Regions from separate parts of the Halomonas sp. CnH100-B genome, predicted to be linked through region 1. Evidence: predicted binding sites of a transcription regulator. Region 1 holds the regulator's gene; each other region holds the start of a gene.
What was found. The regulator PhoB, encoded in region 1, activates phosphate uptake and scavenging genes when phosphate is short. The targets are predictions, from matches to a motif close to TGTCATANNNNTGTCANA.

Region 1 (5,916 bases):
TGGGTCGCCTCCACCGATTCATTGACCGCTCGCCTGATGGCTGCCGGTGAGCCGGGCGCTTTTCGGGTGCGCTTGCTGCGCCAAACCATCGGCTTGCCCCAGCGCGATGAAGCCCTGGCGCTTGGCATCGCGCCTCGCCGTTACGCGTGGCTGCGCGAGGTGGCGCTGTGTATCGATGAAACGCCGTGGGTCGTGGCGCGTTCGGTGGCCCCGCTTCACCAGCTACAGGGCAAAGGGCTGGGCAAGTTGGGTGAGCGCTCGCTAGGCAGCTGGTTGTTTCAGCAGCCCGACTTGGTGCGCGGCCCGCTAGAAGCGACGGCGACGCGGCCGCGCTTTATCCGCTCGCAGCCGGGGCTGGCGGCCCAGAGTTTATGGGGGCGGCGCTCGGTCTTTGAGCACGGTGGGCTATCGCTACTCGTGCAAGAGTATTTTTTATCCACCATGGCAGATGCACTGGGCCTGCCGTCGCGCTAGGCTAACGCAGCGACTTTTTCGACGAGGTAAGCATGAGCATGGACCGTTCTCTGTTGCGCCCGACCGGGTGGGCCCGCTTGACCGATTTCTTACAGCTAATGCGTTTGGACCGACCCATCGGCACCTGGCTGTTGATGTGGCCAACGCTATGGGCGCTGTGGGTCGCCTCCGAGGGCGTGCCGGGCCGCGATGTGCTGCTGATTTTTATCGCTGGGGTATATGTGATGCGCGCCGCAGGCTGCGTGGTGAACGACTACGCCGACCGCCACTTTGATGGTCATGTTAAGCGCACCAAGCAGAGGCCTTTAGCAACGGGGCGGATTAGCGAAACCGAAGCGCAACTGCTGTTTGTGGCGTTGGTGGCCGCCGCCTTTATTTTAGTACTGCTGACCAACTGGTTTACCGTGCTGCTTTCGCTTGGGGGTGTGCTGCTGGCCTCCATTTATCCGTTCATGAAGCGTTACACCCATTTTCCCCAGGTGGTGCTCGGGGCGGCGTTCTCCTGGGCGATCCCGATGGCGTTTGGTGCCGTACTTGGTGAGGTGCCGTTAGACGCGTGGATACTGTTCAGTGCCAACGTGCTCTGGACGGTCGCGTATGACACCCAGTACGCCATGGTGGATCGCGACGATGACTTACAGATCGGAATTAAATCCACGGCGGTGCTGTTTGGTCGTGCCGATCGCGCCATCATCGGTCTTCTGCAGCTGGCCACCCTGGCGCTGCTGGCCTGGGTGGGGCTACGGCTTGGGCTAGGCGGTTTCTTCTGGCTAGGCCTGATCGGCATGGCGGCTACCTTTGCCCACCAGCAGCGGTTGATCGCTCATCGGGAACGTGACCGCTGCTTCCAGGCGTTTCTGAACAATCACTGGTCCGGGCTTTTGGTTTTTGCTGGCATCGCGCTTAGCGGGTGGCCGGTGACTGGCTAATTATGCTGGGTGTCATAGAATTGTCATTAAGTCATGGTGTTATCGTCACAGACATGTCATTGAACTGTTTTCGCATAGATGAGCTTTCTTAGAACACCGTGAGGCCCTGGAATGACCGCCAAGACCGTACTGATCGTCGATGATGAGGCGCCCATTCGCGAGATGATCGCTGTGGCGCTGGAAATGGCTGACTATCGCGTGCTTGAAGCGGACAACGTCCAGGATGCTCACGCGATGGTGGTCGATCACCAGCCCGACCTGCTGCTGCTGGACTGGATGATGCCGGGCACCAGCGGCATCGAGTTGGCCCGTCGTCTCAAGCGTGAAGAGGCCACGGCCGAGCTGCCGATCATCATGCTGACCGCCAAGGGCGAAGAGGACAATAAGATTCAGGGTCTGGAAGCGGGCGCGGATGACTACATCACCAAGCCGTTTTCGCCCCGTGAATTGGTGGCGCGCCTGAAAGCCGTGCTGCGCCGAGCGACCCCGCGTGGTGTGGAAGACCCCATCGAAATCAATGGCCTGCTGTTAGATCCGGTGAGCCATCGTGTGAGCGCGTACGGCAAGGCCCTGGAGATGGGCCCTACCGAGTACCGCTTACTGCAGTTTTTCATGACCCACCAAGAGCGTGCTTATACCCGTAGCCAGTTACTCGATCAGGTGTGGGGCGGCAACGTATACGTCGAAGAGCGCACGGTGGACGTGCATATTCGCCGGTTGCGCAAAGCGCTGGGTGAAGCGCACCAGAATCTGATTCAAACAGTGCGGGGCACTGGGTATCGTTTCTCTGCTCGGGTGTAATCGTGCGCCTGTGGAGCCGTGAACTGTGGCGAATCATCTGGCTGGCTTTCCTAGGGATGTGCCTGGGATGGTTGCTGGGCTACCCCGGTTTCGGCTTGGCGGCAGGTCTGACGCTCTGTTTAGTCTATCAACTTCGTCAGCTTAGAGCCCTGTTCAAATGGCTTACGCTGAACCCCCACGATGAGCCACCTGCGGCCACTGGCATGTGGGGCGAACTCTTCGACCGCCTTTATCGTTACCAAAAAAGCCAGCGCATAACGCAAAGCCGCCTGCGAGCCACCCTCGCGCGTATTCAAGAGTCCTCTGAGGCGATGCGTGATAGCGTCGTGATGCTGGATCGCCACGGAGATTTAGAGTGGTGGAACAGTGCCGCCACCGACATGCTCGGCCTGCAAACGGCCCATGACCGCGGTCAGCACATTACCAACTTGCTGCGCGACCCGCGTTTTATCAGCTACTTTAATGCCCGTGAATACAGCGAGCCGCTGACCCTCACCTCGCCCATCGACGAGCGACGCATTTTACAGTATCAAATCACGCTCTATGGTGATGACGAGCGCTTGGTCATGGCCCGGGACATTACGCGCCTGCATCGCCTGGAACAGATGCGTCGCGACTTCGTGGCCAACGTGTCTCACGAGCTGCGCACACCACTGACCGTCCTTTCGGGCTACCTGGAAACGTACGGCGATTTGAAAGAGCTATTGCCGCCTCGATTGGGCAAAGGTATCGGTCAGATGGAAGAGCAGACCAAGCGCATGCAGAACTTGGTCAACGACCTGCTACTACTCTCTCGGCTCGAAATCGACCGAGGGGGAGAAGATCACCAGCCGCTTGCCGTAGGGCCGATGCTAGAGAGTATTCGCCGCGATGCGCTGGCGCTGTCTCACCAGCAACACAGCGTGCAGGTCGTGCTCGATTGCGAAGCGCGCCTAGTCGGCAGCGAGCAGGAGCTGCGCAGTGCGATCTCCAACTTGGCGTTCAACGCGGTGCGCTACACGCCAGCGGGAAGCCAGATCACCCTCCGCTGGGCGGCGCTGCCCAATGGCAGTGCCTGCATCGAAGTGGACGACGACGGTGAAGGGATCGATCCTGTCCATATTCCGCGCCTCACCGAGCGCTTCTACCGTGTCGATAAGGGGCGCAGTACGGCCACCGGCGGCACTGGGCTGGGCCTTGCCATTGTGAAACACGTTCTACTACGCCACGACGCGCAGCTCCAAGTGGAGTCATTGCCCGGTGAGGGAGCGCTGTTCCGCTGCGTGTTCCCGGCTACGCGGGTAGTCCACGACTAACGCGTCGATCGGGCCACCTGCGCCTCTCTCCTCACCTACGCGTTACTGCCCTCTCTCTGGTTTGCATAATCTATGTATAAGTGTGCCATATTGGCATGTAAGCATGGTCAAACAACGCGCATGTGCCATATGTAGCCACCGTATTCGCTTTCGATTCCATGCTAAGCCTACTTTTGGCACGGTGATATTTTTCATAAGTATTTGTATTTTAATGTCTTTTTTTTGATGCGCGGATTGTTGGCATATCGGCTGCAACGTTATGAGTAAGGAAGATTACCGCAGGAACTGGTAAGACACGAAGTCACTCTTCCTTTTAAAGCGGTATTTCACAGCGATCGAGGAGGCGGAATATGATGTCCAAGGAACTACTCAAGAAAGCTGGTATTTTAGGTGTAACGTTTGGTTTGGTAGCGAGCCCACTGGCTTTTGCCCAAGAGCCTGCCGACCCGGCCGATAACATCTCTCCAGATGAGCAACCGGTTGAATCTCAATCCAGCGGCTCGGCCATGTCATCTGATCATGACAACCAGGATTTAACCCATGACGAGGGCGATCATGCCAGCGACATGGAGCCGAATTCCATGAGCGACGACTCGGATGCGACGTATGACAGCACCGAGGAGCTGCCGGAAGAAAATAGCGGCATGTAACTCTTAACATTTATTTGCAAAGCTGTAAAAAACTCTTACGCTTAAGGTTGAGCATTTAAGAGGCAAGGATGTCTCACAGCAAGGATGCTCGAAGATTCAAGGAATGAATCATACAACGATCAATACGCCGGTTAGGGTGAACTCCAAGGTTGGAATCCCGCAAAAGGACAGGAAGCCAGACGTCGGTATCGTTCACAAGTAAGAGTGATCAAGACCCCGCCCTGCGGGGTCTAATTTTTTGTGCCTACGACATACGCGAAGTGCTCTACGAGGCACGTCAGCATGAAAGGACTGTGGAGGCGTTCTGGGAAAGTGAGTCATTTTGCGTCACTTAGAAGGCGCATGTGTCATTGTTGCACAATATTTTTGAGGTATTTTTGACGCTGCAACATTATATTGTGCACTATTTAAATTTAATAAATATTTGTTTTTATTGGTTTTTTATTTTTTTTTTGGAAAAATGGCATCCTGCATGCAAAAGCTAGGTGTAAAGTTAGCCATTAGTCGTAGACGCTCATTGGTTCTCGCCTACGCCGATTGGCTCCATGTTAAAGGAGTACGTATCAATGTTATTCAACGAGTTAGCGAAAAAGACGGCTGTTCTAGGCGTTGCGTTCGGTTTGGTTGCAAGCCCAATGGCCTTTGCCCACACGTCCATTGAATTGAATAAAGACCGCTCTGCAGGTCACGACATCATCGAGCCAAGCTCGCACAATACGTCAGGCCCTGCCCAGTACTCCACTAGCGACCTGACCCATGACGAAGGCGACACGCTGGATTACTCCACGTCTAGCAGCGCCAACGATTCAACCGACACAGCGACCAGCAAAACGGGCTATGACGCCAATGAGCTGAACCGCGACGAAGGTGACGGTATCCGTTGGTAAGCTCAGCGCTATATCCCTAAAAAACCCCGCCTAGGCGGGGTTTTTTGTGGCGATGCCTCTGCCTGTCGCGTCGTTAAGGGGTAGCCACATCGTGCGTGCCGCGGTAATGACCATCCCACATGAGCACCGCCCCTGCGACGGCGCCGGGAATCAAGAACAGATTGGCCAGGGGAATCCAGGTGACCAGCATGATCAGCCCACCGTAGGTGAGGCTGGGCCACCAGCGTCGTGAGAGACGGTTGCGCATATCGCGAAACGTGACCTTGTTGTTATCCATCGGATAATCAAGGTAAGTGATGGCCATCACCCAGGCAGAAAACAGGGCCCACAAGATCGGTGCCAACAGATTGAGGCCGGGTATCCAGCTGAGAATGAACAGTGCCGCCATGCGCGGCAGAATATAGCCGAGCTTGACCAGTTCGCGACCCAGCGCGTCGACGGCCGTTTTAGCCAGTCCGCGATCATCCAGCGGTTCTCGCCCGGTGGCTTGTCGCTCGACTTTTGCGGCAAGAAAGCCGTAAAACGGTGCGGCAATCAGGTGAGTCACGAGGGTGAAGGTGAAAAAGATCACCACCAGCAGACTAACGAAGAAGAGCGGCCAGATCAGCCAGGAGAGCCACTCCAACCAACCGGGTACCATGGTCATGGCGCTATCCAACCAGCCTGAAAAGCGCTGAAAGACGACGCTGAGCATACTGGCGTAGACGATGAGGTTGACCAGGATCGGTAGGAAAATATAGCGCCGCAGCCCTTTTTGGTACACCAAGCGCGTGCCTTGGCTCAACGCCGTGATGGCATCCACCATGCTTACTCCTTTAAAAAAAACGCCCAGATGAATCATCTGGGCGTATTGCAGGAGGAATGGCCTGCTAGGTCAAGA
Region 2 (5,916 bases), on a different contig from region 1:
CCGGAGGCAAATCAGGCCAGGAAGCGGCCGATGCGGCGGTAGAGCGCGGCAACCAACTACTGCGCGATTTTGAATCCGCGAACCAGTAAGTAAGCACCGGCATCGCCGTCTGCCTTTTAGGCAGGCGGCGATGTCGTTATTAGTGCCGTCTGTTAATCGCAGGTTTCGTCGCTTATGCAAACCAAACGCATGACCTTTCCAGGGCGCTTTCTGCCCTATGCGCTACTCGCCCCTCAGGTCATTATCACGCTGATTTTCTTTATCTGGCCTGCCGGTCAAGCGCTCTACCAATCGCTGCTCCGTGAAGACGCGTTTGGCCTACGCACCACCTTTGTCGGGTTGGATAACTTTGCCCGCCTGTTCCGTGACGGCAACTACCTCAACTCACTCTCGGTGACGGTGGTGTTTGCAGTTGGCACAACGCTGCTCTCCATGGCAGTGGCGCTGCTGCTAGCCTGCACGGTGAATCGCATGATTCGCTCGCGCAGCACCTACACCACGTTGCTAGTGTGGCCCTATGCCATTGCCCCCGCCATCGCCGGGGTGCTGTGGTGGTTTATCTTCAACCCCTCCATCGGCATCGTGCCTTACATGCTAGATATGGTGGGCTATCAGTGGAACCACCGCACCTCGGGGGCGGACGCCATGCTGCTGGTGATTTTTGCCGCCGCCTGGAAACAGATCTCCTATAACTTTCTGTTCTTCCTGGCCGGGCTGCAGTCGATCCCCCAATCGCTTATCGAAGCCGCCGCCATTGATGGTGCCAGCCCCATGAAGCGCTTCTGGACCATTGTGTTCCCCCTACTGTCGCCGACCACGTTCTTCCTGATGGTGGTGAACGTGGTGTACGCGATGTTCGATACCTTCGGGATTATTCACGCCACTACCCAAGGCGGCCCCGCTCAGGCCACCAACACGCTGGTGTACAAAGTGTACGCCGATGGCTTTGTCGGCCTGAACCTGGGGTCATCTGCCGCGCAGTCGGTGATTTTGATGGTGATTGTCGTGGCACTCACGGTGGTGCAGTTCCGCTTTATCGAGCGCCGGGTGAACTATTAGTCGCAGGCTGACTGCTGGAGTCTTGTCATGGTTGAAAATCGTCCCTGGGCGAACTTTTTTGCCCACTTAACGCTGATGGTCGGCGTCGCGGTGGTGGTATTTCCCGTCTACGTGGCGCTGGTGGCCTCGACCCAAGCGCCGGGCGACCTGCTGCGCGGCACGCTGCCGATGCTGCCCGGTGCCCACGGCATCGAAAACTTTACCCGCATGTGGCAATCCGGCGTGTCTAACGCGGGCGCACCGCCTGCCGGCACCATGCTATGGAACAGCTTTATCATGGCCATGGCGATTACCGTGGGTAAGCTGTCGATCTCGCTGCTCTCCGCGTTTGCGATTGTGTACTTCCGCTTCCGCTTTCGGATGTTCTTCTTCTGGCTCATCTTTCTTACCCTGATGCTGCCGGTGGAGGTACGCATTATTCCTACCTTCCAGGTGGTCGCGGACCTCAACATGCTCAATAGCTTTGCCGGGCTGTCGATACCGCTCATTGCCTCCGCCACCGCGACGTTTCTGTTTCGGCAGTTTTTTATGACCATCCCCGAAGAGATGCTGGAAGCGGCCCGGGTGGATGGCGCAGGCCCGCTGAAATTCTTCAAAGACATTTTGATGCCGCTCTCAATCACCAATATCGCCGCGCTGTTCGTGATCATGTTTATTTACGGCTGGAACCAGTATCTGTGGCCGCTGTTGATCACCACCGACCCGGACTACTACACCATTGTGATGGGCATTCAGCGCATGACCTCTGAAGAGAACCCCCAGTGGCACCTCATTATGGCCGCCGTGGTGATGGCGGCTCTGCCACCGGTATTAGTGATTCTGTTTATGCAACGCCTGTTTGTGAAAGGCCTGACCGAGACGGAGAAATAACCATGGCCAGCATTACCTTGGAAGGGCTAAAAAAAACCTACGCGGGCAACGTAACAGCGGTCAAAGGGGTCGATTTACACATTCAGGACGGCGAGTTTGTGGTGCTGGTCGGGCCTTCCGGCTGCGGTAAATCCACCTTGCTGCGCATGGTGGCAGGTCTGGAGACCATCACCGAGGGCACCCTGAAAATCGGCGAGCGTGTAGTGAACCAGCTAGAGCCCGCCGAGCGGGATATCGCCATGGTGTTCCAAAACTACGCCCTCTACCCGCATATGACGGTGTACAACAACTTGGCATATGGCCTGAAGAATCGCGGCTTCAAGAAAGACGACATCGACCAGCGGGTGCGCACGGCGGCTAAGATGCTGGAGATTGAGGACTTTTTGGAGCGCAAACCGCGCAAGCTCTCCGGCGGCCAGCGCCAGCGGGTGGCGATGGGCCGTGCGTTAGTGCGCGAGCCCGCTGCGTTTCTGTTTGACGAGCCGCTCTCTAACCTTGATGCCAAGCTGCGCGTGCAGATGCGCGTCGAGATCAAGCAGCTTCAGCGGCGGTTAAAAACCACCAGCCTCTACGTGACCCATGACCAGCTCGAAGCGATGACGCTGGGCGACCGGCTCGTGGTGCTGAATGCCGGGCAAATCGAGCAGGTGGGCACCCCGATGGAGATCTACGCCCGCCCAGCTACCATGTTTGTAGCGGAGTTTATTGGCTCCCCGGCCATGAACATGCTGCCGCTGGATTACCTTGCTCAGCAGGATACCCAGGGCGTGCTGAGTCAGTTGCCGAAAGAGACTGATACCGTCGGCATCCGCCCGGACGATATGCTGCTCGCCCCGCCAGCCGCGCCCTATATAACGCTGAACGCTACCTTGATGCTGTTTGAAGCCGCCGGGGCAGAGAGCCATCTTTACCTGAACTTGGCAGGCAGCGACCAACCCACGGTGGTGCGTACCACAGGCCAGCCGCCGGTCAGCGAAGGTGAAACGCTGCAGGTGTACGTCACCAGCGATGCACTTCACCCGTTCAACAGCACCACTGGTAAACGTACCTCGCACTAACCTCTACGCCTTGGGAGAGACTCGCCTGAGGCGTAGCGGCTTCCTTACCAGCAGCCTGTCATCGTCACGTGATCATAACGTCATATGGACGACACTCGAATGTCACAGAGGGCTGACAACCTGAAACACACTTTAACCTGCTGCTTGTTTCCATTCGCCAGGCAGCACCTTCAACGTTTCAGGAAACGCTCCATGATGAAAACTCTAATAGCACTGGCGGTAGCGGCCACCACTTTCACGGTCTCCACAGCCCAAGCCAATAGCGATCTCAGCAACGTTTGCCCTAACCCTATCCGCATGGCCGATACGGGTATCGAGGGCATGGGCCCACTCGAAGAGGCGTTTGGCCCCTTTGCTGAAGCGTTTGAAGAGACCACCGGCCTCACGCTTGAGATGTTTAGCCTGAGCAACCGCACGGCGGCAGGTACCGCGCTGCAGTATGATGACGTGGACCTTGTGTTTGCGGGGCCGTCTGAGTTCGTCCTGTTCGACCGCGAAAGCGATATTGAAATTCTGTTTGCGATTGAGCGCCCCCACTACGGCAGCAGCTTTTATGTTCCCGCCGATAGCGATATTCAGTCGCTGGAAGACCTGGCAGGCCATCGCGTTGCTTTGAAAGATGTGGGCTCCACCAGCGGCCATATTTTCCCAAGCCAAATGCTGGTTGATGCGGGCCTGGATATTGATCGCGACCTTGAGATCATTATGGCGGGCGATGCCCGTATCGCCGCGCTGGTTAACGGCGATGTGGATGCCATGGGTGGCGGTAACCGCGATATCGAAGAGATCCAGGCGATGGACCCGGACGGCGAATACCGTGTGATTGCCACCAGCGATGTTTTACCCGGTGACCCGGTGGTGATGCGCGGCTCGCTAGACGACGCTTGTAAAACAGCGCTACGCAGCACCCTGGAAGAGAACCGCGACACCCTGTGGAACGCGCTGATTGCCACCGACCGCAACGAAGATAAGTTTTTGAACCGCGACTCCTCGCTGGGCTTTGACCGCACCAATGAAGATTACGATGTCGTGCGTCAGGCCTACGAAGCGGCGGGCATAGCCCTTTAATTCGTTTTCCACCGTTCCCTTTATCGTGATCGCACAGGGACGTGCGTTGAACGAGCGAAGGCTCTGTTAGTACCAAGACACGGTAGGTCTCTCATGTCTGTTGTTTCACTCTCCCTCCTGGCATCCGCGCAGGAGGTTTTTGTATGAATGCCATCGATATTGCTAATGTTCACAAACATTACGGCAGCTTACATGTCCTGCGTGGGCTAACGCTCAGCATCCCCAAAGGGGAGTGTGTCATTTTGCTGGGGGCTAACGGCTGTGGTAAATCCACGCTGATGCGCTGTATCAACGGCTTAGCCCCTCACGATCAGGGCGATATTCGCATTTTCAACGAATCGCTTTCGCAGCTTTCCAAACCGCGTTTGCGCACGCTACGCCAAAAAATCGGTGTGGTGTTTCAGCAGTTCAACTTAGTCCAGAACGTCAGCGTGTTTCAAAACGTGCTGTATGGCGCACTGGGCCAGCAGCGTCTTGGCTTACTGTCCACACTCTCTTGCACCGCAAGTCACGAGCTTCGCGAGCGCGCCATGCAGTCACTCGACCGAGTGGGGTTGGCCCATAAGGCCCAGGCCAGCTGTCGTGAACTGTCTGGCGGTCAGCAGCAGCGCGTCGCAATTGCCAGAACGCTAATGCAGGACGCTCAAATCATCATTGCGGATGAACCCATCGCCAGCCTGGACCCAAAAGCGGGACGCGAGATTATGGACCTGCTGCTAGAGGTAGTGAGCGAACGTGGACTCACCGTGCTGTGTACGCTGCACCAGCTAGAGCTAGCGCAACAGTACGGCGACCGCATTGTGGGCATGAAAGCGGGTACCGTAGTGCTCGATACGCCTCGTGAGACGGCCACGCTGAGCGATATGCAGGCGCTCTATCAAGGTGACACCCGCGTCGAACAAACGCCCTCTTCTCCCACAACCAGCCAACCGCTTAGGGCGATCTAATATGCCGTCGAAACTTCCCACCACCGGTCTACCTCCCCGGTTTCGCCGCCCTTCCCTGTTTGTTTGGGGCATCAGCCTTGGCTTTTTAGCGCTGTTTATTCAGGGCGTCATGGCCACCAATGTCACACTCGAGCGTTTGATACGCGGGGCGACGAACCTAGGTCACTTTATAGGACGGGCTTTCCCACCGGATCTCAGCAATTTAGACGTACTGGCATGGTCGATGTATGAAACCCTCAACATTGCCATTGTCGGTGTGACGCTGGGCGTTATTCTCAGCGTGCCGTTTGCACTACTGGCGGCACGCAATACCTCCCCCGCGCCGTGGGTGCGCTCCATGACACGGCTGATGATTGCCACCATGCGCACTATTCCAGACCTTATCTGGGCGCTGATTTTTGTCGTGGCGGTCGGGTTAGGCCCGATGGCGGGCGTGCTAGCCATCGTGATGGATACGATTGGTTTTGCCGCCCGATTTTTCTCAGAGCGGATCGAGGAAGTCCACCCTGGTCCTTCCGATGCGCTAGCCGCTACCGGCGCGGGGAGGCTATCCGTCATTGGCGGTGCGGTTTTGCCAGAAACCCTCGCATCGATGACGGCCACCAGCTTATACAGCGTCGAAAAAGCGCTGCGTTCAGCGGTTACGCTAGGGCTGGTGGGCGCAGGCGGCATTGGCGTCGAACTCGCCGCCGCCATGCGGCTATTTAACTATGACCGCGCCCTCACCATTATTTTAGTGATTCTGGTCGTGGTCATTGGTTTTGAACAGCTCTCGTCGCAAATCCGCAAGCGTGTGATCTAAGCTACCGATAGGCGGTTATCTGGTGCGTTACCAAGGCAACTGCTCGCCATTGGAGTGCCAGAAGCCGCCGCTATTCTCTAAGTTGAGCGCTTTGATACAGGCGGCAATGCCC
Region 3 (5,916 bases), on a different contig from region 1:
CTCGCCATGTACTGCCTGGTGTGGTCGCCCACGCCGTGGCAGGTGATTGCCTATGACGCCCCGGCGTTAGGCGACAAAGAGGCCGAGGCTTATCGAGAAGAGCAGGCGATCATTGAAGCCTTTGTAGAGGGCCTGCCTCAGTGCGCGCGGCTGATGGCCCACGTGCCCAGCCTGATGATTTTTGATGACCACGATGTGACCGACGACTGGAACCTGACCGCCGACTGGGAGCGCTGCGCCTACGGCCACCCGTTCTCCAAACGCATCATCGGCAACGCGCTGGTGGCGTACCTGCTCTGCCAGGGCTGGGGCAATGCGCCCGATAAACTTAACCCGTTGCTCCACCAGGCGATCACCCTGTTTGACGATATCGGCCCGCTGAACCCTAGCGCCCAGGATGCCCTCATCGAGCGGCTGCTGCGCTTTCAGGGCTGGGAGTTTCAAGTGCCGGGCACGCCCGCGCTCATCGTGCTGGACACCCGTACGCGCCGCTGGCGCAGCGAGCGCAGCCCCAGTCGTCCATCGGGCTTGATGGATTGGGAAGCGCTGATGGAGATGCAGCAAGCGCTGCTGGGCACAAAGAGCGCCGTGATCGTCTCGCCTGCGCCCATGTTTGGCGTCAAGCTGATCGAAAGTATCCAAAAACTTTTCACCCTGGCGGGCAAGCCGCTGGTGGTCGACGCCGAGAACTGGATGGCGCACCGGGGCGCGGCCAACGTGCTGCTGCATATCTGGCGGCACTCCAAAACCCCCGGTAACTACGTGATCCTCTCGGGGGACGTTCACTACTCCTTTGCCTACGACATCGTCGTGCGCCGCCAGAAGCGGGCGCCACAGCTCTGGCAAATCACGTCGAGCGGGGTGAAGAACACCTTCCCCAAACAGCTGCTGAATACCTTTGACCGCCTGAACCGCTGGCTCTACGCGCCGCTGTCGCCGCTTAACTGGTTCACCAAGCGGCGCAAGCTCAGCATCTACCCCCGCGATCCAGACCAGGCCAGCGCCGGAGAGCGATTGTGGAACGCCAGTGGCATCGGTTTGGTGAGCCTGGACGAGCAGGGCAAACCAACGGATGTTCGCCAGCTCGATGCCAGTGGAGGCGACGTGGTCTTTCCGCCGCCGAAGGTGCCTATCGACCCGTAAAGAACCGCTAGCTGTCATACAATTGTCATCACAATAACGCAGGCTTGCTGCCCTAGAACCTTCCTCATGGAGCGTTACAAATCATAGGGATAGTAGACGTTTGATAGGGCAGCAGGCATATGACCGCACAAGAAGCGCAGTGGCTAAATCAAATTATTGCGGCAGAAGAGCTGCACGTGCTGTTCCAACCCATCGTGGACGCCAATCAGCAGGCCATTTACGGCTATGAAGCGCTGATTCGCGGGCCAAAAACGTCCCCGCTGCACTCTCCCCTGCGGTTATTCGATGTGGCGACCCAGGCGGGCCTGCTGGTCGAGCTGGATCTTCTGTGTCGGCGTCTCGCCATTCGTCGGTTTGCCGAGCTCGAACTGCCGGGGCTGCTGTTTCTCAACGTGATGCCGTTGACCATCGTGGAGCGTGATTTCCGCGAAGGGCTGACGATGAGCTTCATCCAAGAGAGCGGCCTGCCCCCTGAGCGCGTGGTCATCGAGTTGACCGAACACGTGCCGATTCATGACTACGAACTGATGCGTCAAGCGGTGGACCACTACCGCGATATGGGCTTTCAGGTCGCGTTGGATGATTTGGGGGCCGGGCACTCCAGCCTGCGCCACTGGTCAGAGCTGCGGCCCGACTTCGTCAAGCTCGACCGCCACTTCATCTCAGGGATCGACAAAGAGCCTGCCAAACGGGAGTTTTTACGCTCCATTTTGGACGTGGCGCGCAGTCTCGACTGCCAGCTCATCGCCGAAGGCGTTGAAACGGCCGCTGAACATCTCTGTTTATGGGAGCTAGACAGGGGCCTTGCGCTGCTGCAAGGTTTCTACTTCGCTCGGCCAAGCCTTCAGCCTCCCATGCAGCTCAATACGCTCCTGCCTGCCACGACCCAGCTCAAAAGCCCGGCGGGTCGCACCGCGCACTCCATTTTACGCCCGATCAAGAGCGTCTCAGCGAGCTGTTCGGTGCCCACGCTGGCCGAGCGCTTTCGCGGGGACCCGCGGCTGCGCTGCGTGGCGGTGATCGAAGCGGGTGTTCCCGTGGCGGTGGTGCGCCGCAATGCCTTCCTCACGCTGTTCACCAACCAGTACAGCCACGCGCTGTATGCCAAGCGCTGCGTGCTGGAGATCGCCGATCCTAAAATGATCGTGGCGGATGCGGAGCTCTCCCTAGAGGCGCTGAGCCAGCAGCTCACCGACAGCCGCGACATCGAACAGGAGGATTTCGTCATCGTCGATGGCGATGGGCAGTACCTGGGGATGGGCAATATCGTCGATCTGCTGCGTGAGATTACCGCGATTCAAGTGCGCCAAGCGCGCCACGCCAATCCACTCACCGGGCTACCCGGCAATATTCTGATCAACGAAACCTTGGCTTCGTATTTATCCCAAGGCAGCGGCTTCGCGGCGGCCTACGTGGATTTGGATAACTTCAAGGCGTTTAACGACGCCTACGGCTATGCCCGCGGCGACCACGTGATCATCTCACTGTCCCGATTGCTGCAGGCGCAGGTGGAGAGTGCCGGCGGCTTTATCGGCCATATCGGCGGCGACGATTTCATGATGTTGCTGCCGCTGGAACACTGGGAAAGCGTCTGCCAGCAGATTCTCCACTCTTTCGAAGTGATGGCGCCTGGCTTTTACGAGGAGAGTGACCGTCTTCAGGGCGGGATCTCCATCGAAAGCCGCCAGGGCGGCGTGACATTCTTCCCCTTCGTCAGCGTCTCGATTGCCGTCAAGCCGATTACCGACCCCGCTCCCTGCAAGGCGCTGGATATCGCTGCGCAGCTCTCGGAGCTGAAGCATCAGGCCAAGAAAATCGCCGGCAACAGCCTGTTCGTGGAGCGGCGCGGCTGCTGCGTGGGCGGCGACTGTTAGTCGTCACGGATTCGTCACCTAGGCGTCATGAGAGTGTCCCGAGGCTGTCACATCGGCTCGCCACTATGGCGTTAACACTTCTTAACTCGCTTAGGTGATGCATGCATACTCTCTCTTTCTCTCGTACGCTGTTGAGCGCCGCCGTTGCGGGCGCGTTTGCACTGGCAGCGGTCACTGCCTCTGCTGATCTTTCTTCGCGCTACATGGACAACGACGGCGACATGATCGCCGACGTGCCCAGCGATGAGTCGCAGTGGGTCGATCCGGATACGCTGGTATTTGCTTACACGCCGGTTGAAGATCCGGCCGTGTATGCCGACGTTTGGGCCGATTTCCTGGATCACCTGAGCGAAGCCACTGGTAAAAACGTCCAGTTCTTCCCGGTGCAGTCCAACGCTGCCCAGCAGGAAGCGCTGCGCGCTGGTCGCCTCCACGTGGCGGGCTTCAACACGGGCGGTGTGCCGGTGGCAGTCAACTGCGGTGGCTTCCGCCCCTTCGCCATGATGGCGGCGGAAGACGGCAGTTTCGGCTACGAGATGGAAATCATCACCTACCCCGATAGCGGTATCGAGTCGGTGGAAGACTTAGCCGGTCGTCAGCTGGCGTTTACCTCCGAAACGTCCAACTCCGGTTTCCGCGCGCCTTCCGCGCTGCTGCGCTCCGAGTACGGCCTGGAAGCGGGCGAAGATTTCGAGACCGCCTTCTCTGGCTCTCACGACAACTCCATCCTGGGCGTGGTGAACAAAGATTATGACGCCGCTGCCATTGCCAACTCTGTGGCCAAGCGCATGCTGTCACGCGATGTGGTGAGCGAAGGCGATTACAACGTCATCTACACCTCGGAAACCTTCCCCACCACGGCCTATGGTCTGGCGCACAACCTGAGCCCGGAGCTTGCCGAGCAGATTCAGGATGCGTTCTTCAGCTACGACTGGGAAGGCACACCGCTGGAAGCCGAGTTCGCCAACTCCGGTGAAGCTCAGTTCATTCCGATCACCTACCAAGAGAACTGGTCAGTGATTCGTACCATCGCCGATGCCAACGGTGTGACGTACGACTGCGACTAATCCATCGGTCGTTCCATGATTTTCTCGGCCAGGAGGGCGACCTCCTGGCCGAGCCGCTATGTAGCCATTAGAGACGTGCTTGTGAACGCAAGCACGGACGCATAAGAGATTGAGGCATCCCCCATGTTGACACTCACCGGCGTTGGCAAGCGTTACCCGACCGGCGACCGCGCGCTGACCGATATCCAGCTCTCGCTGCCGAAAGGGCAGGTTATGGCACTTATTGGCCCGTCTGGCGCGGGAAAGAGCACGTTGATCCGCTGCGTGAATCGTCTGGTAGAGCCCACCCAAGGCAGCATTCGACTGGAAGACGTGGAGCTGACGAAACTCTCAGGCAGCCGCCTGCGCCATGCCCGCCGCTCCATGGGGATGATTTTCCAAGAGTACGCCCTGGTGGACCGCCTGAGCGTGATGGAGAACGTGCTCTCTGGTCAGCTGGGCTATGTAGGGTTCTGGCGCAGTTTTTTACGCCGCTACCCGCAGGAAGCCGTGGCAGAAGCGTTTCGCTTGCTTGAGCGTGTAGGCCTGCCCCACGCGATCGATAAGCGCGCCGATGCGCTCTCCGGTGGCCAGCGTCAGCGGGTGGGCATTGCCCGAGCGCTGCTGCAAAGCCCCAAACTGCTGCTGGTGGATGAACCCACCGCGAGCCTGGACCCTAAAACCTCTCGCCAAATCATGCGGTTGATTCGCGAGCTGTGCGCCGAGCGCGAGCTGGCCGCCATCATTAACATTCACGATGTGGCGTTGGCCCAGCAGTTTGCCGATCGCATCGTCGGGCTGCGCGCCGGGGAGATCGTTTTCGACGGTAAGCCCAGCGATCTGACCAGCGAGATGCTGACCACTATTTACGGCGAAGAGGATTGGGACACCACCCCTGAGCCTGCCGATGATGACGAGGAGGAGGGCAGCGGCGCTACGTCTAACGCCACGCCGCCCCAGGCAGCCACGGCACCACACACGCCGCGCCAGAACCGCTTAGCGAGTGGAGGCGCGCAATGAGCACGACGGACGCTCAAGCCCGCCAGCAGGCCGCCCGCCAAGGCCAGTGGCGTCGGCTGCCGCTGATAGAGAGCCGCCGCCTGCGTTGGGCGCTGGCGCTGGGTGGCGTGGTGTACCTGATGCTGGCGCTGGCATCGGTGGAAGTGAACTGGGCGCGGGTGGCGGAAGGTGCCGGGCGTGCGCTGAACTTTCTCGGCGCGTTTTTGCAGCCGGATTTTGTCAGCCGCCAAAGCGATATTCTGGCGGGCTTGATGGAAAGCCTGACCATGACGCTGACCTCGACGGTGATTGGGGTTCTGCTGGCCATCCCGGTGGGGCTAGGGGCTGCGCGCAATATCGCGCCATTACCTATCTATGCGGTATGCCGGGCCATCATCGCCGTCTCGCGCACCTTTCAAGAAGTGATCATTGCCATTCTGTTCGTGGTGATGTTCGGCTTTGGCCCCTTTGCAGGCATGCTCACGCTGGCCTTTGCCACCATCGGCTTTATGGCCAAGCTGCTGGCAGAAGATATCGAAGACCTCGACTGGAAACAGGTAGAAGCCGTGCGCGCCACCGGGGCGAGCTGGTGGCAAACCATGAACCACGCCGTGCAGCCACAGGTGGTGCCGCGGTTGATCGGGCTTTCCATGTACCGGCTGGATATCAATTTCCGCGAGTCGTCGGTGATCGGCATTGTCGGTGCGGGGGGGATTGGCGCGACGCTCAACACCTCGCTCAGCCGCTACGAGTACGGCACCTCGGCCGCGATTCTGCTGATCATCATCGCCATTGTGCTGATGAGTGAGTACGCCTCCAGCCATGTGCGTCGCTGGACGCAGTAGCGCGCCGTC
Region 4 (5,916 bases), on a different contig from region 1:
GCCTGCTGCTGCACCCCAAACGTCGCTCCATCGGCGTGCGGGTGCCCGACCACCGGATTACCCATGCGCTGCTCGAAGCGCTGGGTGAACCGCTGATGAGCGTGACGCTCATTCCCGTGGGTGAAGCGCTGCCGATGAGCGACCCCGAGGAGATTCGCGACCGCTTTGGCGCTCACCTCGACCTGATCATCGACGGCGGCGCTTGCCACCTCGATCCCACCAGCGTGATCGACCTGCGTGAACTGCCGCCGAAAATCGTGCGGGAAGGGCGTGGCGACATTACGCCGTTTCAAGATTGACACGCAAACGCGTCTACACGACGGGGGCGCTTAGCGCCCCCGTCGTCTTGCCAGAGCGCTACGAATCGCTCGGGGCTTCGTCGTCGGGATCGTCATCCTTTTTCTGCGCTTTCTTGCGCGGGTCTTCGCTATTTTCATCCAGCCAGGTGCCGCAGCGCAGACAGTAGCGGGCGCGCTTTTCATGGCGGTCATGGCCACACCCGGGGCAGGCCTCTTCCGAATACCGGTCTTCACGAATCGAGCGAATCACCTGGGCAGAAAACACCCCGGTGGGCACGGCGATGATCGAGTAACCAATCAGCATCAGAATGACGGTAATCGCCTTGCCCAGCGACGTGGCCGGCACGATATCGCCATAGCCCACGGTGGTCATGCTCACGATGGCCCAGTACATCGACATGGGAATGCTGGTAAAGCCCGCTTCCGGCGATTCGATGGTGTACATCAACGCGGCAAACAGCGTGACGACCATGAGAATGCTGCTGAAAAAGAGCAGAATTTGGCGCAGGCTGCGCTTGAGTGCATCCAGCAGTAGCCTGCCTTCCCCCACGAACTCCATCAGCCGCAAAATGCGGAAGATGCGCAGCACGCGCAGAATTCGCACGATCACCAGCCCATGCGCCCCCGGCACCAGTAGCACCAGCCAGGTAGGGATGATCGCCACGACATCGACGATACCGTAAAAGCTCTTGAGGTAGACCGTGGGGCGCTCCAGGCAGTAGAGGCGCACCAGCAGCTCCAGGCTAAACAGCAGCGTGAATGCCCACTCGATGTAGAAGAAGATATGCCCGTAACGCTCGGCATAGATCTCGATGCTGCCCAGCAAAATCACCGTCACGCTCAGCAGAATAGCGACGATCAGCGCAATGTCGAACGCCTTTGCCCCCGGCGTATCGGATTCGAAGATAAGGTGGAACAGCCGGGTGCGAAGTCCGTCGGCACCGGGAGTGAGAGGAAAGCTCATCGCGTCATCCTGAAGTAGGCTTAATCAATCGTGCAGTGTCGTTAGCGTAGCGCGGTTTCGTGAGCCAAGCGACGGGCCAGATTTAACGCAGCCACGCCATACGCGGTGGATGGCATGCCTTGGCTATCCAGCGCGCTAGGCAGCGTGGCGGCCTCGCTTCGTGCTGCGCCATCGAGCTGCGGATGCTGGGCCAGCGCATCCAAGGCCTGCTGTGCGGCGCTGAGGTGCGCCGCGTCTTGGCTGTCGTGGTAGGCATCCAGCGCGACAGTGGCGCGGTGTAGCCATTCGGCAGGGCGCGTTGCGGCGGGTAGTGGCCACTGCTGGCGCCCAAGGGCGTTGCCACGCGCCGCCTTGCTGGTATCGGAAGGGCGCAGCGGTACGTCGCTGGCCAGCTCGACGGCGAGCGTCCATAGCGCCGCAGGGTCGCCCGCTTTCAGCTCCAGCTCCACCTCGCAAATGGGCGCACGCGCGCGACCGCAGACGATCTCCCCTTCATCCAGCACCAGCTCGATATGGCTGCCTTGCCATACCAATGGCCAGCTACGGCGTGTGAAATCGGTGCTCAATGTGGGGCGCAGCGCCGCAATGCACTCGCCCAGCGCGCCTTGAAACGGCGGCAGCTTGGCCAGTGCCGCTTGGTCTAGGTCGGCGGTCGGTACAGGCCACTCCCACTCCTCGCGGCTAGAGAGCCCGCCGCCGCCCTGGCCCGCCGTTTTGACGGTTTGCAGCACCTGCTGGTCGATGTTGCGCAGGCGTACGGCCACCTGCGCGGCGGCAAGATCGCCCGCCGGGGTGTCAAAGTAGGTGTTGGCAAGCCGCTGCTGAACCGGCTGCGTGCCCGCAAGGACGGAGTGGTGTAACAGCGCTGACAGCTGGCTGGGCGGCAGTGCCAGCTTGAGTTCCACCTCGGTGGGCGCTGGTGCGTTGGTTGACTCTTTCATGACAATCGCCACCTCATTATTGTGACATTTTGGTTAATTTTTGATGACATTGTGAACTTTTCATGACGGCGGCGGACGCACTCTTTATACTGGCGCCCGCCATTTCCAGGCTCCCCGAAAACAGGCTAAAGGCTATATGGTAACCTCCAACCCTTTTTCCGCGATGTTTGGCCGCTCGCCATTCCAGCCGTTGCTGGCCCACATCGTCAAGGCCAATGAATGTGCCGACCAACTGCTGCCGTTCTTCGAGGCAACGCTGGCCGGTGATTGGGACACGGCAGCGGAACTGCGCGAGAACGTCACGCGCTTAGAGCATGATGCCGACACCCTGAAGACAGAGCTGCGGCTGAACCTGCCGAACACCATGTTCCTACCCGTCTCGCGCTCCGACCTGCTCGATTTGATCAGCGTGCAGGACAAAATTGCCAACAAAGTGCGCGACATTACCGGCATCATGCTGGGCCGTAAAATGCGCGTGCCCAACGAACTGGCCGAGCCGATGCGCGACTACATGCGCACCAGTGTGGCCTGCGTGGCCCAAGCGCGCCAAGCGCTGGAAGAGTTGAAAGACCTGCTGGAATCCGGTTTTGGTCGCAACGTTTCCGATGTCATGCAGAACATGATCCGCGAACTGCACACCCTCGAACACCAGGCCGACAGCCAGCAGGTGGCGATTCGTCGTCAACTTTTCGAGCTGGAGAGCCAGCTACCGCCGGTGGATGTGATCTTCCTTTACAAGATCATCGAGTGGGTCGGTGAAGTTTCTGACCGCGCAGAACGCGTGGGCAGCCGCCTGCAGATTTTGACCGCACGCTAAGGGAACCTCATGCAGATTATTGCCCAGCACGGTGACATTTTTATCATTCTGGCCTGTTTGTTCGGCTTCTTCATGGCGTGGGGCGTAGGTGCCAACGATGTCGCTAACGCCATGGGAACCTCGGTGGGGTCGAAAGCGATCACCATCAAACAGGCGATCCTGATTGCCGTCATTTTTGAATTCTTGGGTGCCTGGCTGGCGGGTGGCGAAGTCACCAACACCATCCGTAAAGGCATCATCGACCCCGAACTGCTTCAAGAAGACCCGCAGCTACTGGTATACGGTATGTTGGCTGCGCTGCTGGCCGCCGGTACCTGGCTGCTGGTCGCTTCCATGAAAGGCTGGCCCGTATCCACCACGCACTCCATCGTCGGGGCGATCGTGGGCTTCGCGGTGGCAGGCTTGGGCGCGTCTACCGTGGATTGGAGCGCGGTGACCAAGATTGCCGCAAGCTGGGTCGTGTCCCCGCTGCTCGCCGGTACCATCGGTTTCGTGCTGTTCAAATCGGTCCACCACCTGATTTTCGAGAACGACAACCCGTTCACCGCCGCCAAACGCTATGTGCCGGGCTATGTGTTCCTGGTCGGTTTCATCGTCGCCATGGTGACGTTGACCAAGGGCCTCTCCCACGTGGGGCTCGACCTCACCTTCAACCAGAGCCTGTTGCTCTCGATCCTGCTGGGTCTGGTGATCATGGGCATCGGCATGCTGATGCAGCGCCGCATCAAGTTCGAAAAGAGCGCCAACGACCATTTTGGTTACGCCAACGTAGAGCGCGTGTTCGGCGTGCTGATGATCTTCACCGCCTGCGCCATGGCGTTTGCGCACGGGTCTAACGACGTGGCCAACGCGGTGGGCCCGCTGGCGGCAGTGATCAGCGTGGTGCAAACCGGCGGCGAAATCGAAGCGTCGGCGCTGGTGCCCTGGTGGGTCCTGGTACTGGGCGGCGGCGGTATCGTCGTGGGCTTGGTGACTTACGGTCATAAAGTCATCGCGACGGTTGGCACCGGCATCACCGAACTCACGCCGAGCCGTGGTTTCGCGGCCACGCTGGCGGCGGCAACCACGGTGGTGCTGGCCTCGGGCACCGGCCTGCCGATCTCGACCACGCACACCCTAGTAGGCGCGGTGCTGGGCGTAGGGCTGGCGCGGGGGATGGCGGCGCTGAACCTGCGCGTGATTGGCACCATCGCCATGTCCTGGCTCATCACGCTGCCCGCCGGGGCTGGCTTGGCCATTCTGTTCTTCTTCATGTTCAAAGGCATGTTTGGTTAATCACCGGATGTCATCGTGCCCGGTTGGCCAAGGCTAACGGGCACCTCCCCAGCGGCACCTTCTCGCAAACGGTCTTTGCATAAGATCTTTGCAACGGAAGGTGCCGCTGTTTTTGGTGCTCTGTTAAAGTAAATAGCGACATCTTCATTCACCTGCTGCCGGAGAGCGGCCCTTGGACACTCGTTTCCCCTTTGTAGATTGGTTTCGTAACGCTTCCCCGTACATCAATGCCCACCGGGGACGAACCTTTGTCATCCTGATCGAAGGCGAAGCCATGGCCTCTGGCCGAGGGGAGCAGCTCATTCAGGACTTGGCGCTGCTACACACCTTGGGGGTCCGCTTGGTCGTGGTGTTCGGCATTCGCCCACAGGTGCATGAAGCGCTGACGGCCGCCGGTGTCGAACCCACCCGAGTGGATGGCCGCTGGGTCGCGGATCGCGCCGTGATGGCCCACGTCGAGCAGGTCGCGGCGCACCAGCGGCTATGGCTGGAAGCGCGGCTTTCTCTTGGCTTGCCCAGCACGCCGCTGCACGGCGTTGAGCTCAGCGTGATTTCCGGCAACCTGGTCACCGCCAAGCCGCTGGGCGTGCGCGAAGGGGTGGATTTTGACCACAGCGGCGAAGTGCGCCGGGTGCGCGCCAGCGCCATCGAGGGGCTGCTGGAAAAAGGCTCGCTCGTGCTGCTACCGCCGCTGGGGTTTTCCAGCACGGGTGAAGTGTTCGATTTAGATGCCTCGGAGGTCGCCCAACACGCCGCCGTGGCTCTAAAGGCCGATAAGCTGATTTTGCTGGGCGAATCAGAAGGGCTGGAGGACGAGCAGGGTGCGCTACTGCGCCAGCTGTCTCCCTTTGAAGCCGAGCCACGCCTGCAGCATGCCGTGCCGGGCAGCGAATTGGCGCGGCATTTAAGTGCTGCCTGCACCGCCGCCCGCGAAGGCGTCGCACGTACTCACTTGCTCTCGTGGCGTAATCACGACGCGCTGCTGGGCGAGCTGTTCACCCGTGACGGCGTGGGCACCATGATTACCCAGCACCGCTACGAGCAGCTGCGCCCCGCCACTCTGAACGACGTAGCGGGCCTGCTGGAGCTGCTGGAGCCGTTAGAGCGGCGCGGCATGCTGGTGGCGCGCTCCCGCGAACGACTCGAACACGAGATCGACGATTACATGGTGATCGAACGGGACGGCATGGTGATCGGCTGCGCGGCGCTCCACGTCTTCCCCGACACCACCGTGGGCGAGCTGGCCTGTGTCGCCGTTCATGGCAACTACCGGGGCGGCGAACGTGGCGAACGGCTGGTGGAGGCCCAGGAGCGCCGGGCACGCCAGCGTGGGCTGTCCGACATGTTCGTGCTCACCACCCACACGGCCCACTGGTTCGTCGAGCGCGGCTTCCGCCCGGCAAGCCTAGAAGACCTGCCGCCGTTGAAGCGCGAAGCGTATAACCACGCCCGTAAATCTAAGGTGCTGGTGAAAAATCTGGCGGGATGAAAGTGAGTGGAAAAAGGTGAATGGTGAGTGGTGAGTGGCCGGGGCGGCTACGCCGCCCCGGAACGCTGCTCAAGTATTGAGTATCACGCCGCCGTTCAAGTGCATGGTTTGGCCGCTCATGTAAGACGACT

Region 2: a site for PhoB is predicted at 3,088-3,105, ahead of phnD (phosphate/phosphite/phosphonate ABC transporter substrate-binding protein). Genes of this name have one in related genera too.
Region 3: a site for PhoB is predicted at 3,052-3,069, ahead of phnD (phosphate/phosphite/phosphonate ABC transporter substrate-binding protein). Genes of this name have one in related genera too.
Region 4: a site for PhoB is predicted at 2,236-2,253, ahead of NH398_RS03955 (CYTH domain-containing protein). Genes of this name have one in related genera too.

The regions. Positions count from the first base shown of each region.
Region 1 covers NZ_JAMXRX010000004.1:408,444-414,359, reverse strand. The annotation lists gene NH398_RS11550 (chorismate lyase) at 1-474, shown strand, start outside; gene ubiA (4-hydroxybenzoate octaprenyltransferase) at 513-1,403, shown strand; gene phoB (phosphate regulon transcriptional regulator PhoB) at 1,515-2,204, shown strand; gene phoR (phosphate regulon sensor histidine kinase PhoR) at 2,207-3,499, shown strand; gene NH398_RS11530 (hypothetical protein) at 3,853-4,149, shown strand; gene NH398_RS11525 (hypothetical protein) at 4,716-5,036, shown strand; gene cysZ (sulfate transporter CysZ) at 5,110-5,841, opposite strand; gene phoU (phosphate signaling complex protein PhoU) at 5,911-5,916, opposite strand, start outside.
Region 2 covers NZ_JAMXRX010000007.1:112,875-118,790, forward strand. The annotation lists gene ugpB (sn-glycerol-3-phosphate ABC transporter substrate-binding protein UgpB) at 1-89, shown strand, start outside; gene ugpA (sn-glycerol-3-phosphate ABC transporter permease UgpA) at 175-1,059, shown strand; gene ugpE (sn-glycerol-3-phosphate ABC transporter permease UgpE) at 1,087-1,929, shown strand; gene NH398_RS15535 (sn-glycerol-3-phosphate import ATP-binding protein UgpC) at 1,932-2,987, shown strand; gene phnD (phosphate/phosphite/phosphonate ABC transporter substrate-binding protein) at 3,180-4,055, shown strand; gene phnC (phosphonate ABC transporter ATP-binding protein) at 4,199-5,002, shown strand; gene phnE (phosphonate ABC transporter, permease protein PhnE) at 5,004-5,804, shown strand; gene NH398_RS15555 (SDR family oxidoreductase) at 5,832-5,916, opposite strand, start outside.
Region 3 covers NZ_JAMXRX010000007.1:81,728-87,643, reverse strand. The annotation lists gene NH398_RS15405 (alkaline phosphatase D family protein) at 1-1,143, shown strand, start outside; gene NH398_RS15400 (bifunctional diguanylate cyclase/phosphodiesterase) at 1,263-3,017, shown strand; gene phnD (phosphate/phosphite/phosphonate ABC transporter substrate-binding protein) at 3,119-4,084, shown strand; gene phnC (phosphonate ABC transporter ATP-binding protein) at 4,208-5,083, shown strand; gene phnE (phosphonate ABC transporter, permease protein PhnE) at 5,080-5,907, shown strand.
Region 4 covers NZ_JAMXRX010000002.1:83,900-89,815, forward strand. The annotation lists gene NH398_RS03945 (L-threonylcarbamoyladenylate synthase) at 1-299, shown strand, start outside; gene NH398_RS03950 (ion transporter) at 358-1,263, opposite strand; gene NH398_RS03955 (CYTH domain-containing protein) at 1,305-2,204, opposite strand; gene NH398_RS03960 (TIGR00153 family protein) at 2,341-3,021, shown strand; gene NH398_RS03965 (inorganic phosphate transporter) at 3,031-4,296, shown strand; gene argA (amino-acid N-acetyltransferase) at 4,469-5,785, shown strand; gene NH398_RS03975 (SDR family oxidoreductase) at 5,855-5,916, opposite strand, start outside.